Regions from separate parts of the Arthrobacter sp. PTI12 genome, predicted to be linked through region 1. Evidence: riboswitches for the same ligand, from Rfam matches in the RefSeq annotation. Region 1 holds a riboswitch; the other holds the start of a gene.

What was found. A riboswitch is a leader RNA that binds a small molecule or an ion and turns the genes downstream of it on or off. The one in region 1 is predicted to bind glycine.
Region 2: linked by a shared signal. The riboswitch ahead of gcvP (aminomethyl-transferring glycine dehydrogenase) and the one ahead of gcvP (aminomethyl-transferring glycine dehydrogenase) in region 1 are both predicted to bind glycine.

What each region holds. Positions count from the first base shown of each region.
Region 1 covers NZ_CM155256.1:385,925-393,419, forward strand. The annotation lists gene AC1MBU_RS01915 (hypothetical protein) at 1-140, shown strand, start outside; gene AC1MBU_RS01920 (L-serine ammonia-lyase) at 178-1,551, opposite strand; gene gcvT (glycine cleavage system aminomethyltransferase GcvT) at 1,548-2,660, opposite strand; gene gcvP (aminomethyl-transferring glycine dehydrogenase) at 2,670-5,498, opposite strand; glycine riboswitch at 5,553-5,656, opposite strand; glycine riboswitch at 5,658-5,759, opposite strand; gene AC1MBU_RS01935 (phytoene desaturase family protein) at 5,844-7,289, opposite strand; gene AC1MBU_RS01940 (lipid II:glycine glycyltransferase FemX) at 7,292-7,495, opposite strand, start outside.
Region 2 covers NZ_CM155256.1:271,369-278,863, reverse strand. The annotation lists gene gcvT (glycine cleavage system aminomethyltransferase GcvT) at 1-671, opposite strand, end outside; gene gcvP (aminomethyl-transferring glycine dehydrogenase) at 682-3,534, opposite strand; glycine riboswitch at 3,693-3,790, opposite strand; gene AC1MBU_RS01340 (hypothetical protein) at 3,876-4,040, opposite strand; gene AC1MBU_RS01335 (xanthine dehydrogenase small subunit) at 4,189-5,685, shown strand; gene xdhB (xanthine dehydrogenase molybdopterin binding subunit) at 5,682-7,495, shown strand, end outside.

The sequences.
Region 1 (7,495 bases):
TCGGATCGGTCATCCCGACCCTCGGCGCCATCATTCCCGCGGCAGTCGGTGTGGACATCGACGTGGTGATGCAGGATGCCCGCGACCTCGTGCGCAACCGGCACACGCTGCGCCAGATCGTGAACGTCAAGGCTGACTGAGCCGCAGCTCAGTTCCTGGGCAGTCCCTGGAACCCAATCAGCATTCCACGACGTTCAAGGCCAGCCCGCCACGGGCGGTTTCCTTGTACTTGTCCATCATGTCCGCACCGGTTTCACGCATCGTCTTGATCGCAGCGTCAAGTGAGACGAAGTGCTGCCCGTCGCCGCGCACGGCCATGCGGGCTGCGGTGATTGCCTTCATCGCTCCCACGGCGTTGCGCTCGATGCACGGTATCTGCACCAGTCCGCCGACGGGATCGCAGGTCAAGCCCAGGTTGTGCTCAATGCCGATTTCAGCGGCGTTTTCGACCTGCTCGGGTGTGCCTCCCAACACCTCGGCCAGCCCCGCAGCGGCCATCGCGCACGCTGAACCAACTTCCCCCTGACAGCCGACCTCGGCACCCGAGATGGAGGCATTCTTCTTGAAGAGGGCACCGACAGCAGTGGCGGCGAGCAGGAAGCGGATAACGCCGTCGTCGTCGGCTCCCGGAACGAAGTCTGTGTAGTACTTCAGGACTGCCGGGATGATGCCGGCCGCGCCGTTGGTGGGAGCGGTCACCACACGACCGCCGGCCGCGTTTTCCTCGTTTACGGCAAGCGCGAACAGGGTGACCCACTCCATGGTGCTGAGGTGGTCACTGGGGTCAGCTTCCTTCTGAAGCAGTTCCAACTGCCGGGCAGCACGACGCCGGACATGCAGCCCACCGGGAAGAATGCCGCTGTTGGTCGACCCCCGCCGGATGGTGTCCTGCATGACGTCCCAGATCTCGAGCAGGCCGTTGCGGATCTCAGTCTCGGACCGGACGGCCAGTTCATTGGCCAGCACAATCCCGGAAAAGGACTTTCCCGTCGATGCTGCAAGGCCGAGCAACTGTTCGCCGGATTCAAACGGGTAGGGAATCGCGACGGTCTGTTCCGCGGACAGGTCGGTGCCGATCTGGTCCTCGTCCAGAACGAAACCCCCGCCCACCGAGTAGTATTCGCGGGCGAATAAGAGTATGCCCTCAGCGTTATATACCGAGAAGCGCATCCCATTGGTGTGGTAGTCCAGCCGCTGCTTGCGGTGCAGAACAAGATCTTTCTCCGGATCAAAAGCTACATCGTGGGAGCCGGCCAGACGAAGGGTCTTTGTTTTCGAGATTTCCTCCACACGAGGTTCAGCGCGTTCCGGATCGGTAAGGTGCGGCTGCTCGCCCTCGAGCCCCAGGATCACGGCCTTGACTGTTCCGTGCCCATGACCGGTTACGCCCAACGAACCGAACAGTTCAGCATCGACGTGCTGGACCTGTTCCAGCAGCCCCTGCTCCACCACCATCCGGGTGAAGAGAAAGGCCGCCGTCATGGGCCCGCCCGTGTGTGAACTGGACGGACCTATCCCGATTTTGAAGAGGTCGAAGGCGCTGATGGTCATGAGCGGCCCGGACGTTTGTAGAACGGCAGCTCAACGACGGTGAAACCCTCCGGACGTCCGCGCAGGTCAACCTGCAGTTCCGTGCCCGGTTCGCTCAACGCTGTGTCAACGTAAGCGAGGGCAACCGGGTACCCGAGGGTCGGGCTCGGAAGGCCGGACGTAACGGTACCTACGGTCTGTCCGTTCGAAACGACGTCGTACCCTGCACGGGCAGACCGGCGTCCGGTACCACGCAAACCGACCAGCTTTCGCTCCGGTGTTTCGGCCTTCAGCGGCTCCAGCACGGAGCGGCCCACGAAGTTCTCGGTCTTCTTCAGGCTGACGACACCGCCCAATCCCGCTTCAAACGGATTTGTCTCCAGGCCGAGCTCATGACCGTACAACGGCATGCCGGCTTCAAGGCGAAGCGAGTCCCGCGAGGCCAGCCCGCAGGGCGCCAGGCCATGGTTGGTTCCTGCCTCGGTCACGGCTTTCCACAGCTGTACGGCCTGCGCGTTCTCGATGAAAAGTTCAAAGCCATCCTCGCCGGTGTAGCCGGTGCGGGCGAGGAGGACCGGCTGACCGGCGAGCTCCACGCGAACGGCGGCGTAGTACTTGAGCGAGGTGATGGCGTCGCGGTCTGCAGCCGGCGCCATGCCGAGCAGGATCGCCTCCGCGTTCGGTCCCTGCACCGCGATGAGAGCGGTCTCCTCCGACTGATCCTGCACAGTGACATCGAAGTCGGCAGCACGCTGCTGCAGCTCGGCAGCAACCGTGTCGGAGTTCGAGGCGTTGGGCACCACAAGGAACTGGTCCTCGGCGAGACGGTACGTGATGAGGTCATCAATCACTCCGCCGCCCTCGGTGCAGATGAGGGAGTACTTGGCCTTCCCCACCGCCATGATCTCCATATTTCCCACGAGGGCATAGTTGAGGAAGCTGGCTGCCTGCGGCCCAGTGACCATCACCTCGCCCATGTGCGAAAGGTCGAAAATGCCGGCGGCCCGGCGAACCGTGTGGTGCTCTTCAAGTTCGCTGCGGTACTTCAGGGGCATCTGCCAACCGCCGAAGTCGGTGAATGCCGCACCGAGTTCCTGGTGCTGGGCATACAGCGCTGTCTGCTTTGTCATGGCGATCCCTTAGTCCTCGAAGTCTTCGATCGGCGGGCACGAGCACACGAGGTTCCTGTCACCGTGGGCGCCGTCGATACGGCGGACCGGCGGGAAGTACTTGTCGTGGCGCAGCGTCCGCAGCGGGAATGCAGCCAGTTCCCGGGAGTAGGCCTGCGACCACTCGTCACTGATGAGCGTCTGTGCGGTATGCGGTGCCTGGCGAAGCGGACTCTCCTCCAGCTGCCATTCGCCTGTTCCGACGCGGTCGATCTCGTGTCGGATGGCGATCATCGCCTCGACAAAACGGTCCAGTTCGCGCAGGTCCTCGGACTCCGTGGGCTCCACCATCAACGTGCCCGCTACCGGGAAGCTCAGCGTCGGGGCGTGGAAGCCGTAATCGATGAGGCGCTTGGCCACGTCTTCGGCTGTCACACCGGTCTTCGCGGTAAGTGCGCGAAGGTCCAGAATGCACTCGTGCGCCACGAGTCCGTTCTCACCCGAGTAGAGCACCGGGAAGTATTCATTGAGGCGGGCGGCGACGTAGTTCGCTGCAAGGAGCGCGGACTTCGTGGCTGCCGTCAGGCCCTCGCTTCCCATCAGCGCCACATAGGCCCAGGAAATCGGCAGTACGCCTGCTGAACCGAAGCGGGAGGCGGAGATAGGGACGCCGGCTGTGTTGCTGTTGTCTACACCAGCTGCGCTATTCGCATCTCCAGGCAGGAAGGGGGCAAGGTGCTCCGCCACTGCTACCGGCCCGACACCGGGACCTCCGCCGCCGTGCGGGATGCAGAACGTCTTGTGCAGGTTCAGGTGGGAAACATCACCACCGAACTCACCCGGCTTTGCTAGCCCGACCAGCGCGTTAAGGTTTGCGCCGTCGATGTAGACCTGACCGCCCGCGCCATGCACCTGGTCGCAGACCCAGCGGACGTCCTCCTCGAAAACGCCATGCGTGGACGGGTAGGTGATCATGATCGCAGACAGGGAATCCTTGTTCGCCTCGATCTTTGCCTGGAGATCATCGTGATCGATGTTGCCGTTTCCGGCTGTCTTGACCACAACCACCTTCATGCCGGCGAGCACAGCAGAGGCGGCGTTGGTGCCGTGTGCTGACGATGGGATGAGGCACACTGTGCGAGCCTCATCACCGCGTGAAAGATGGTACTTGCGGATGGCCAGCAGACCGGCGAGTTCGCCCTGGGAGCCGGCGTTCGGCTGAATCGACACCCTGGCGTAGCCGGTGATTTCAGCGAGACGGCCCTCCAGGTCATCAATCAGCTGGCGCCAGCCCTCGGTCTGGTGCTCGGGGGCGAACGGATGGATGGTTGCGAACTCGGGCCAGGAGATCGGTTCCATCTCAACCGTGGCGTTGAGCTTCATGGTGCAGGATCCCAACGGAATCATGGTGCGGTCCAGTGCCAGGTCGCGGTCCGAGAGACCGCGCAGGTAGCGCAGCATCTGGGTCTCTGAGCGGTGGAGGGAGAACACGGGATGGGTCATATAGGACGACGTCCGTTGCAGGTCAGCAGGGATTGCAGTCTCCGCGTCGGCTGACAGATTTACCCCGAAGATCTCGGCGATGGTTTCAAGGTGAGCGTCCGTGGTGGTCTCGTCACAGGAGATGCCGACGTGATCGGCATCGACCAACCGCAGGTTGATGCCGCGCTCCTCGGCCTTGCGGACAATGCTCTCGGACTGGCCCTCGACCTTCACGAGAAGGGTGTCGAAGAAGGACTCGTGGACCGTCCCTGGAACGGCTGCAGCGAGCCGCGCCGCCTTTCCATGGACACGTTCCGCGATCGCCTTCAGCCCGTCGGGACCGTGGTAAACGGCGTACATGCTGGCAACGATCGCGAGGAGCGCCTGAGCGGTACAGATGTTCGACGTAGCCTTCTCGCGGCGGATGTGCTGCTCACGTGTTTGCAGTGCAAGCCGGTAGGCGGGTGCGCCGTCGGAATCCTTCGACACCCCAACAAGGCGGCCGGGGAGCATGCGCTCCAGGCCCTTTCGAACGGCCATGTACGCAGCGTGTGGTCCGCCGAAGAACAGCGGCACACCGAAACGCTGGGCGGAGCCGACGGCGATATCCGCGCCCTGCTCCCCCGGAGGGGTGATCAGGGTCAGCGCTAGCAGGTCCGCTGCGACCGTCACCAGGGCGCCGCCGTCGTGCGCTTTCGCGACCATGTCCGTGTGGTTGCGGAGCGTGCCGGATGTCCCGGGCTGCTGGAGGACGACGCCGTTGATGTCGCCGTCCGGCAATCCCTTTGAGAGGTCAGCGATCTCGATATCAAAGCCCAGCGCCTCAGCGCGGCCCTGCACGACGGCGATGGTCTGGGGGAGGCATTCCGCGTCCAGGATGGTTCGTCCCTTGTTCTTGCCGGAGCGACGCATCAGGAGGACGGCCTCGGCAACGGCCGATGCTTCATCGAGCAGGGAGGCGTTGGCGATGGGCAGCGCAGTGAGGTCCTGGACCATCGTCTGGAAGTTCAGCAGGGCTTCAAGACGGCCCTGGGAGATTTCCGGCTGGTAGGGCGTGTAGGCGGTGTACCAGGCGGGAGCCTCAAGCACATTGCGGCGGATGACAGGAGGGGTGACCGTGTCGTAGTAGCCCTGACCGATCATCTGCACGGCGGTCTTGTTCTTCGCGGCGATGCTGCGCAGTTCCGCCAGGACCTCCGACTCGCTCAGCGCAGACGGAATGTCCAGGCCCTCGTTGATACGGATGCTCGCCGGCACCGCAACATCGACGAGTTTGTCCAGGCTGGGGTAGCCCAGGACCTTGAGCATCTGCTCGGCGTCGTCCGAGCGGGGACCGATGTGGCGGTCGGAGAAAGTTGATTCCGTCTGGTGCGTCATGAGGAACTCCGTGAATCAGTGTGCGTGCAGGGCGCGCGGACAGGTGGGTGGGTTCCTCCCCGCTCTGTCTTGGACCTGAGAGATTCCGTGAACACAGGGTTCACCTTGCACCGTCGGTGAGCACAACCTATCTTCAGCTGCGCTACTTTCCAGAGTTGCCTTTCCGCTGCGGTGCTGGGCCTGAGAGATTCCTGGGGAGGGTTTGCTCCTACGGCGCCTGCCGGCTGTAGGTCAACGGCAGGACTCTCCCGCTGCGGGTCAAGGGCGTTTTATTACTGCGCTTTTCAGTTATGCGATCGTGATCAAGCTTACTCTTCGCTGAAATCGATCAGCAAAGGAGTGCGCTCACGATGACCTTCCCAACTGCGGCACCGGCAGCCCGAACACGTCCTTGAGTGCAAGTTTTGCCGCGTGATAACCGCCCATCCCGTGCACGCCCGGGCCGGGCGGGGTCGATGCTGAGCACAGATAGAGGCCCTTCCCCGGCATCCGCCAAGGGCGCGGCCCGAATGAGGGACGCGCCAGCAGCTGAGGGATGGTCACCGCGCCACCGCTGAAGTCACCGCCCACGTAATTGGCGTTGTACTGCTCAAGGTCAGCTGCAGTCATGACGTGTGAACGCACGACGACGTCGCGGAAGCCGGGCGCGAAACGTTCGATCTGCCGCACAATGGCCTCCGTCATGTCCCGCGTGGAACCGTTGGGCACGTGGCAGTAAGTCCACAGAACCTGCCGTCCGTGGGGTGCACGGGAAGAATCGAACAGGGAAGGCTGCGAAACCAGCACGTACGGTTTTTCCGGATGGCGTCCGGCGGCCACGTCGGCTTCCGACGCCGCCACTTCAGCCCGGGTTCCGCCCGCATGAACTGTGCCGGCCGCTCGTACTTCCTCGTTTGCCCACGGCACCGGCCCCGAGAGGATGAAGTCAACCTTGCAGGCGCCGTCCCCGAAGCGGAACCGGTCCAGCATTGAGACGTAGCCCTGCGGGAGGCGATCGCCTGCCAGGCCGCCAACAGCACCGGGTGAGACATCGAGCAGGACTGCCTTTGCTCCGTCGAACTCGCCGACCGATTCAATCCGACGGGCAGTGTGGACGGCGCCGCCATGTGCCCGGATGTCATCCGCCATAGCGTTGACCAATGCCTGGGATCCGCCAACCGGAATGGGCCATCCCACGGCATGCGCCAACGCTCCGAGGGTGAGCCCGGCACCTGCAGCCGCGAGTGTGGGCAGGGCAGCAACGGCATGTGCGGCAACTCCGGTAAACAATGCCGCCGCCTCTTCCGTCGAGAAGCGCAGGTTCCACAGGCCAGTCCCCTGCTCGAGCGTCCTTGAACCGAGCAGGGCGGCCGCGACTGGATGCCGCGGGACCCGCAGGAACTGGTTGAGCCCGGTATCGACCACCCCATCAATGTGCTGCACGAGCGGGCGCATCAGTCGCCGCCAGGCCTGTCCGTCCTTGTCCAGACCGAGCGCCGTACGCCCAAGATCGCGGTACGCGAGTCCAGCACGGCCATTGTCCAGCGGATTGGCGTACGACAGCTCGGGAACCACGAAGGGAATCCGTTCCCGGAGACCGAACTCCCGGAAGAAGGGTGACGCCAACGCCATCGGATGCACAGCCGAACAAATGTCATGCACGTGTTCCGGCTCAAGCAGCTCCATGGTGCGTGACCCGCCGCCGATAGCTCGTTCGGCCTCAAATATCTCCACGCTCAAGCCTGCACGTGCCATCACGACGCCGGCAGCCAGCCCATTGGGGCCGGCACCGACAATCGCGACGTCCGCCATGGCTAGCTCTTCCCTCCGGACCGGTGGGCGCGAAGCGTGGACACGGACGAGGCTGCTCGCATGAGCAACGCGCGACCTTTGGCCGGCGCCGTTCTGCGGAATGAGAGCAGTCCAGCCACCACCTTGTACTTACCCGGGTTCAGCGGGATGTCATAAGTTGTGGGGAGGTCCACAACGTTCTTGGAGAAGTTCCGCTTGAACGTGGT
Region 2 (7,495 bases), 110 kb from region 1:
CCGGTCTCCAGCAGAGCCTCCCACAGAGCCGGGGCATCCTCGTTCGGTACGTAGATTTCGAAGCCGTCCTCGCCGGTGTACCCGGTGCGGGCCAGGAGCAGTTCCTTGGCTGCGCCGTTCCCCTGAATCTCAACCTCGACCGCCGCGTAGTACTTGAGTTCGGTGACGAGTGACTGCTGTTCGGCGGGCACCAGCGTGAGCAGGATTTCCTCGGCTTTGGGTCCCTGGACAGCGATCAGTGACGTATGGGCAGAGACGTCGTCGATGGTCACATCGAAGTTGGCGGCCCTTTCAAGCAATTCCGCGGCGACCACTGGCGCGTTGCCGGCGTTCGGCACCACCAGGTACTTCTCCTCCCCGCGGCGGTAGGAAATCAGGTCGTCGATGATGCCGCCGTCTTCCTGGCAGATCAGCGAGTACTTGGCTTTTCCGACTGCCACTGCTGAGAGCTTCCCGGCCAGTGCGTAGTCAAGGAAGGCCGCGGCGTCCGGGCCGGTGACCCAGACTTCTCCCATGTGGGAGAGGTCAAACAGCCCGGCCGCTTTGCGCACTGCGTGGTGCTCGGCGAGTTCGGAGCTGTACTTCAGGGGCATCTGCCAGCCGCCGAAGTCGGTGAATGAGGCGCCGGCCAGCTTGTGCTGGTCGTAGAGTGCTGTGTACTTCTCAGTCATCGAGGAATCCTTAGTCTTCGAAAGCGGTGAGGGGAGGGCAGGAGCAGACCAGGTTACGGTCTCCCGCGGCGCCGTCGATGCGGCCAACCGGCGGGAAGTACTTGTCCTGCCGGAGGGAGGAGATGGGGAAAGCGCCCTGCTCGCGCGGGTAACGGCGCTCCCACTCTGAGGTGACGACGGCGGCAGCCGTGTGCGGTGCGTTGCGGAGCGGCGATTCCCCGATAGTGAAATCTCCGGTGGCGACCTGCTCCATTTCCTTGCGGATGGTCACCATTGCTTCGATGAAGCGGTCGATTTCCGCGAGGTCCTCGGACTCGGTCGGTTCCACCATCAGCGTGCCCGCCACGGGGAAGGACAGCGTGGGGGCATGGAACCCGAAGTCGATGAGGCGCTTGGCAACGTCCTCGGCCGTGACCCCCGTGCGCGCTGTGAGCTCGCGAAGGTCCAGGATGCACTCGTGCGCCACAAGGCCGCTCTCGCCGGTGTAGAGGACCGGGAAGTGTTCGGTCAACCGGGCGGCAATGTAGTTCGCTGCCAGGAGGGCGGACTTGGTGGCTTCGGTGAGGCCCTGGCCGCCCATCAGCTTCACATACGCCCAGGAGATTGGCAGGACGCCCGCGGAACCGAAGCGGGATGCGGAAATCGCAACACCGTGCCCTGCCTCATGGGCGGACTTGTTCGCGTCGCCCGGCATGAACGGTGCCAGGTGTGCCTTTGCAGCCACCGGCCCGACGCCGGGACCGCCGCCGCCGTGCGGGATGCAGAAGGTCTTGTGCAAATTCAGGTGAGAGACGTCCCCGCCGAACTTGCCCGGCTGGGCAAGGCCAACGAGCGCGTTCAGGTTTGCGCCGTCGACGTAGACCTGGCCGCCGGCCTCGTGCACCGCATCGCAGACTTCACGGACGTCGGCGTCGTACACGCCGTGGGTGGACGGATAGGTGATCATGATCGCGGAGAGTGCATCCCGGTGGGCTTCGATCTTCGCCCGGAGGTCCCCGTGGTCGATGGTGCCGTCCGAAGCCGTGGCTACGACGACAACCTTCATACCCGCGAGAACGGCGGAAGCAGCGTTGGTGCCATGTGCGGACGCAGGGATCAGGCAGACGTTGCGCTGGCCCTCGCCGCGGGAGGCGTGGTACCCGCGGATAGCGAGCAACCCGGCGAGCTCACCCTGTGAACCGGCGTTGGGCTGAATGGAGACCTGGTCGTACCCGGTGATCTCAGCAAGGTCGGCTTCGAGTCCGTCGATCAGCTCGCGCCAGCCTTCGGTCTGGGAATCCGGGGCGAAAGGGTGGATCGAAGCGAATTCCGGCCACGAAATGGCCTCCATTTCGGCGGTGGCGTTCAGCTTCATGGTGCAGGAGCCCAGCGGGATCATGGTGCGGTCCAGCGCGAGGTCGCGGTCCGAGAGCCTGCGGATGTAGCGCAGCAGCTGAGTCTCGGAGCGGTGCGTGTTGAAGACCGGGTGCTGAAGATATTCCGAGGTGCGCACCGCGGCGGCGGGCAGCTCGAAGCCTGCGGCTTCCCTTACCTGGCCGGCGCCAAAGGCGGCGGACACGGCGGAGAGGATTTCCGGCGTCGTCGTTTCATCGACTGAGATGCCGACGGTGTCGGCATCGACCAGGCGCAGGTTGATGCCGCGGGATTCGGCGGCGGAGACCACCTTGGCGGCGTCGCGGGGGACGCGGACGGTGAGGGTGTCGAAGAAGGAGTCGCTCACGAGTTCCCAGCCGGCGGCCTTCAGCGTGGTGGCGAGCGCACGGGCGCTGCTGTGGACGTTCTGGGCAATGGCCTTCAGTCCGTCCGGGCCGTGGTAGACGGCGTAGAAGGAAGACACGATAGCCAGCAGCGCCTGCGCGGTGCAGATGTTCGACGTGGCCTTCTCGCGGCGGATGTGCTGCTCGCGGGTCTGAAGGGCCAGGCGGTAGGCGGTGGCGCCGGCGTTGTCCTTCGAGACGCCGACGATGCGGCCTGGAAGGGTGCGTTCCATGCCGTCGCGCACGGCCATGTAGGCGGCGTGCGGTCCGCCGAAGAACAGTGGAACACCGAGGCGCTGGGTGGAACCGACGGCGACATCCGCTCCCTGCTCACCCGGAGGGGTGATGAGCGTCAGTGCGAGGAGGTCAGCGGCGACCGTGACCAGCGCACCGCGCTCCTTCGCTTCTGCGATGACGGAGGTCTGGTCCCAGACACGGCCGGAGACGCCCGGCTGCTGGAGGACGACGCCGTTGATGTCGCCTTCCGGGAGTCCCTGCGAGAGGTCAGCGACCTCAACCTCGAATCCGAGCGCCTCTGCGCGGCCGAGGACGATCGCAATGGTCTGGGGCAGGCAGTCCGCGTCGAGGACCGTCTTGCCGTCCTTGACGGCCTTGTTCTTGTTGGCCCGGCGCATGAGCAGCACGGCCTCGGCCACCGCCGTGGCTTCATCGAGAAGGGAAGCGTTGGCCACCGGCAGGGCAGTGAGATCCTGCACCATGGTCTGGAAGTTGAGCAGCGCCTCGAGCCGGCCCTGCGAGATCTCGGGCTGATAAGGCGTGTAGGCCGTGTACCAGGCGGGCGCCTCGAGGATATTGCGGCGGATCACTGCCGGCGTGACGGTGTCGTAGTAGCCCTGACCGATCATCTGGACGGCGGTCTTGTTCCTGCCCGCAAGCCTTCGCAGTTCGGCCAGCACCTGGACTTCGCTGAGCGCACTGTCCAGCCCGAGCGGGCTTTCCTGACGAATGGAATCGGGAACGGCACTGTCAACGAGGCCGTCGACGGTGTCATAGCCAACAGCCTTGAGCATCGTGCTGATGTGGTCCTGGCGGCGCGCACCGATGTGGCGGTCTGCGAACGTGGGGACGGATGACTGGACTGTCATATGAGGAACTCCATAACTCAGGTGGCGCAAAACACCACGATGACTTGGGTTCCTCCCCGCTCTGTATTGGACCTGAGAGTTTCCGTTTTTCCTGATGTTCTCAGGATCCACTTGCACCGTCGGTGAGCCCGGTTTCCCGGACTGCTTTCCAGAGTTGCCTCGCCGCGGCGGTACGTGGGCCTGAGAGATTCCTGGGGAGGATTTGCTCCTACGGCGCCTGCTGAACGTACCGGCAGGACTCTCCCGCCGCGGATCGAAAGCGTGCGTCACTGACAGGTGACGCGATTCACAGACTACCGGTTGGTTGAGTCTTCACGCAACTCCTGTACGACTGGGTCCGTCTAGTTCAGTGACTTCTCTACGTCAGCCAGTTCTGTACGCTCCCAGAGGGCAGTCTCGTATCGATGGCCAGCGGCACTAGCGCTCGATGCCGCATCCACTGCCTCCCTGAACTTCAACAACCGAAGTCGCCGCTCTTCCTCGGCAGCAGGACTTGTTGTGCTCAAAACTTTGCTCCTTTCTATCGCATGGTGGAAACGAAGTTCCGCTCGGTGGGTGTACGCTAGGTCACACCGAAACTACGTAACGAACAGTTTGACACGCTTCAGGCAGTTCGGTTGGCGCGTCGGTCCGGTTAGTACGGGAGCGTGAATGATGGACGGAATCAAGGTAACCGTCAACGGCAAAGTCCGGGACTGCAGCGGAACAAACCCCCACATTCGATTACTCGACTGGTTGCGGGACGAAGGGCTCACGGGATCGAAGGAAGGCTGCGCCGAGGGGGAGTGCGGCGCCTGCGCGGTCCTCGTAGCCCGCCCGGACGGATCCGATCGCAGCCGATGGACCTCGGTCAATGCGTGTCTCCCGCCGGCACTGGCCTTCGACGGTCAGGAAATCGTCACCGCTGAGGGTCTCGGGAACGTCTCCGATGCGTGCACGCCGGAAGATCTCCACCCTGTACAGCGCGAGATGGCGGAGCGCGGCGGCTCGCAGTGTGGCTACTGCACCCCGGGATTTGTCTGCTCGATGGCTGCTGAATATTACCGACCGGAGCGCTCGCCGGCGCAGGAAGACAAGGAGACAGGAACCGCCGTCGTCGGTGAAGAGCATGCAACCGACCACGAATGCGGCCCCAACGGGTTTGACCTCCATGCGCTCAGCGGGAACCTGTGCCGCTGCACCGGCTACCGGCCGATCCGTGACGCAGCGTACGCGCTGGAAACACCAGATGATTCGGATCCGCTGCTGGACCGCCAAAGCCGACCGGCCCCTGCTGCAAAGCACACACGCGTCAGCGGTGAATCGGACTTCATTCGTCCACAGTCGCTTGATGAGGTCCACCAGACGCTGCGCGACAGTTCTGACGTGAAGCTTGTTGCCGGTGCCACGGACCTCGGCGTTGAGGTGAACTTGCGGCATTCCCGCCCGCCGCTGGTCCTCGCGATTGATCGGCTGGAGGAACTCCGGGCGCTGACGTTCGACGCCGATTCCATCGAGATCGGCGCCGCGCTGACACTCTCTGAAGTCGAGCGGGCGCTCGACGGCCGCGTCCCGCTGTTGGGTTACCTTTTCCCGCAGTTCGCCTCCCGGCTGATCCGTAACGCCGCGACCTTCGGTGGGAACCTCTCCACGGGTTCGCCCATCGGCGACTCCGCGCCGGTTTTCCTGGCGCTCGACGCAAGAATTGTCCTCTCCTCCACAGACGGAGAGCGCGAAGTTCCGTTGTCCGAGTACTACACCGGCTACCGCCAGAGTGTTCGTCAGCCGCACGAAATGCTCCGCGCTATTCGCATCCCGTTGCCGCTCGCCGAAAGCACCGCGTTTTACAAGATCGCGAAGCGGCGCTTCGACGACATCTCAAGTGTGTCCGTGGCCATCGCACTGCAACTCAGCGGCGGCGTCGTAACCTCCGTGCGCATCGGACTCGGCGGTGTGGCAGCGACGCCAATCCGCGCTCTCGCGACGGAAGAGGCGCTCGTCGGTCAACCCTGGACGTCGGACACGGTGGCCGCCGCCGCCGTCGTCATGGCGGGTGAAGGAACGCCGATCGATGACATGCGGGCCAGCTCGCTGTACCGCTCGGCGATGCTGAGACAGGCGCTGCTGAGATTCCATGCTGAGAACGCTGAAGATCTGGAGGTGGCCAAGTGAAGTCGCTGTCGGATCGCCCAGTAAACCCCGTGGTCGGTGTCCCCGTATCCCACGAAAGCGCCGCAGCCCACGTCACCGGTACGGCTCTGTATACGGATGACCTGGTTGTCCGCAGCTCGAACGCGCTGCATGCCTGGCCGGTTCAGTCGGCGCATGCTCACGCCCGCATAGCTGGCCTGCGCACCGAGCCCGCGCTGGAGGTTCCGGGCGTCGTCAGGGTACTAACGGCGACGGACGTTCCAGGCGTGAACGACGCCGGGATCAAGCATGACGAACCGCTCTTCCCCAGCGAAGTGATGTTCTACGGCCACGCCGTGTGCTGGGTGCTGGGGGAGTCGCTAGAAGCCGCGCGCCTCGGCGCGGAGGCGGTGGAGGTCGATTACGAGCCGTTGCCGTCGTTGATCACTGTTGAGGAAGCCATCGCGGCCGAGAGCTTCCAGGGGAACCGCCCGACGGTTGCTCGCGGCGAGCCGGACAAGGCGCTCGAGGATGCAGCGCACCGGTTCAGTGGCGAGTTCCAGTTCAGCGGGCAGGAGCACTTCTACCTGGAAACGCACGCATCGTTCGCCTACATCGACGAGTCCGGGCAGGTGTTCATCCAGTGCAGCACCCAGCACCCCTCCGAGACGCAGGAAATCGTGGCGCACGTGCTGAACCTATCCAGTCACGACGTCACAGTGCAGTGCCTCCGCATGGGCGGCGGATTCGGCGGCAAGGAGATGCAGCCGCACGGCTTCGCGGCCATCGCGGCGCTCGGCGCCACGCTTACCGGCAGGCCCGTCCGGCTGCGGCTGAACCGCACCCAGGACATCACCATGTCCGGCAAGCGCCACCCCTTCCACGCCACGTGGGAGGCAGGGTTCGACGACGACGGTCGCCTCCAGGCGCTGAAAGCCACCCTCACGAGCGACGGCGGTTGGAGCCTCGACCTCTCCGAACCTGTGCTGCAGCGGGCGTTGTGCCACATCGACAATGCCTACTACATCCCGAACATCGAGGTGAACGGCCGGATCGCGAAAACCAATAAGACGTCGCAGACGGCGTTCCGAGGCTTCGGCGGTCCGCAGGGGATGCTCGTGATCGAGGATCTACTTGGCCGGTGCGCGCCGTTGCTGGGGCTGGATCCGAGTGAGCTTCGTCATCGTAATTTCTATGAGCCCGGGCAGAGCACGCCGTACGGGCAGCCGGTGCGGCACGCCGAACGCCTTCAGGCGATCTGGCAGTCACTCTCGGACCGTGCGGACGTTGCCCGGCGCCGCGAGGAGATCGCGAAGTTCAACGCCTCGCACCCGAATGTGAAGCGGGCGCTAGGCTTGACCCCGGTGAAGTTCGGCATCTCCTTTAACCTGACCGCGTTCAACCAGGCCGGCGCGCTGGTGCACGTGTATAAGGACGGGTCGGTGCTCATCAACCACGGCGGCACGGAGATGGGCCAGGGCCTGCATACCAAGATGCGGCAGGTTGCGGCGACTGCGCTGGGGGTGCCGCTGTCCTCCGTCCGGCTCGCGCCAACGCGGACGGACAAGGTGCCCAATACGTCGGCGACGGCGGCCAGCTCCGGAGCGGACCTCAACGGCGGTGCGATCAAGAATGCGTGCGAGCAGATCAGCGAACGGCTGGCGGAAGTGGCCGCGCGGAAGCTGAACATCCACCCCGACGATGTCCGGTTCGATGACGGAAAGGTCACCGGCATCGGCTTCCATGATTCGGCGATGACCTTCGCGGAGTTGGCACGTGACGCGTACTTCCAGCGAGTTTCCCTGTGGGCGGCCGGGTATTACCGGACGGAAGGACTGCACTGGGACAGCGC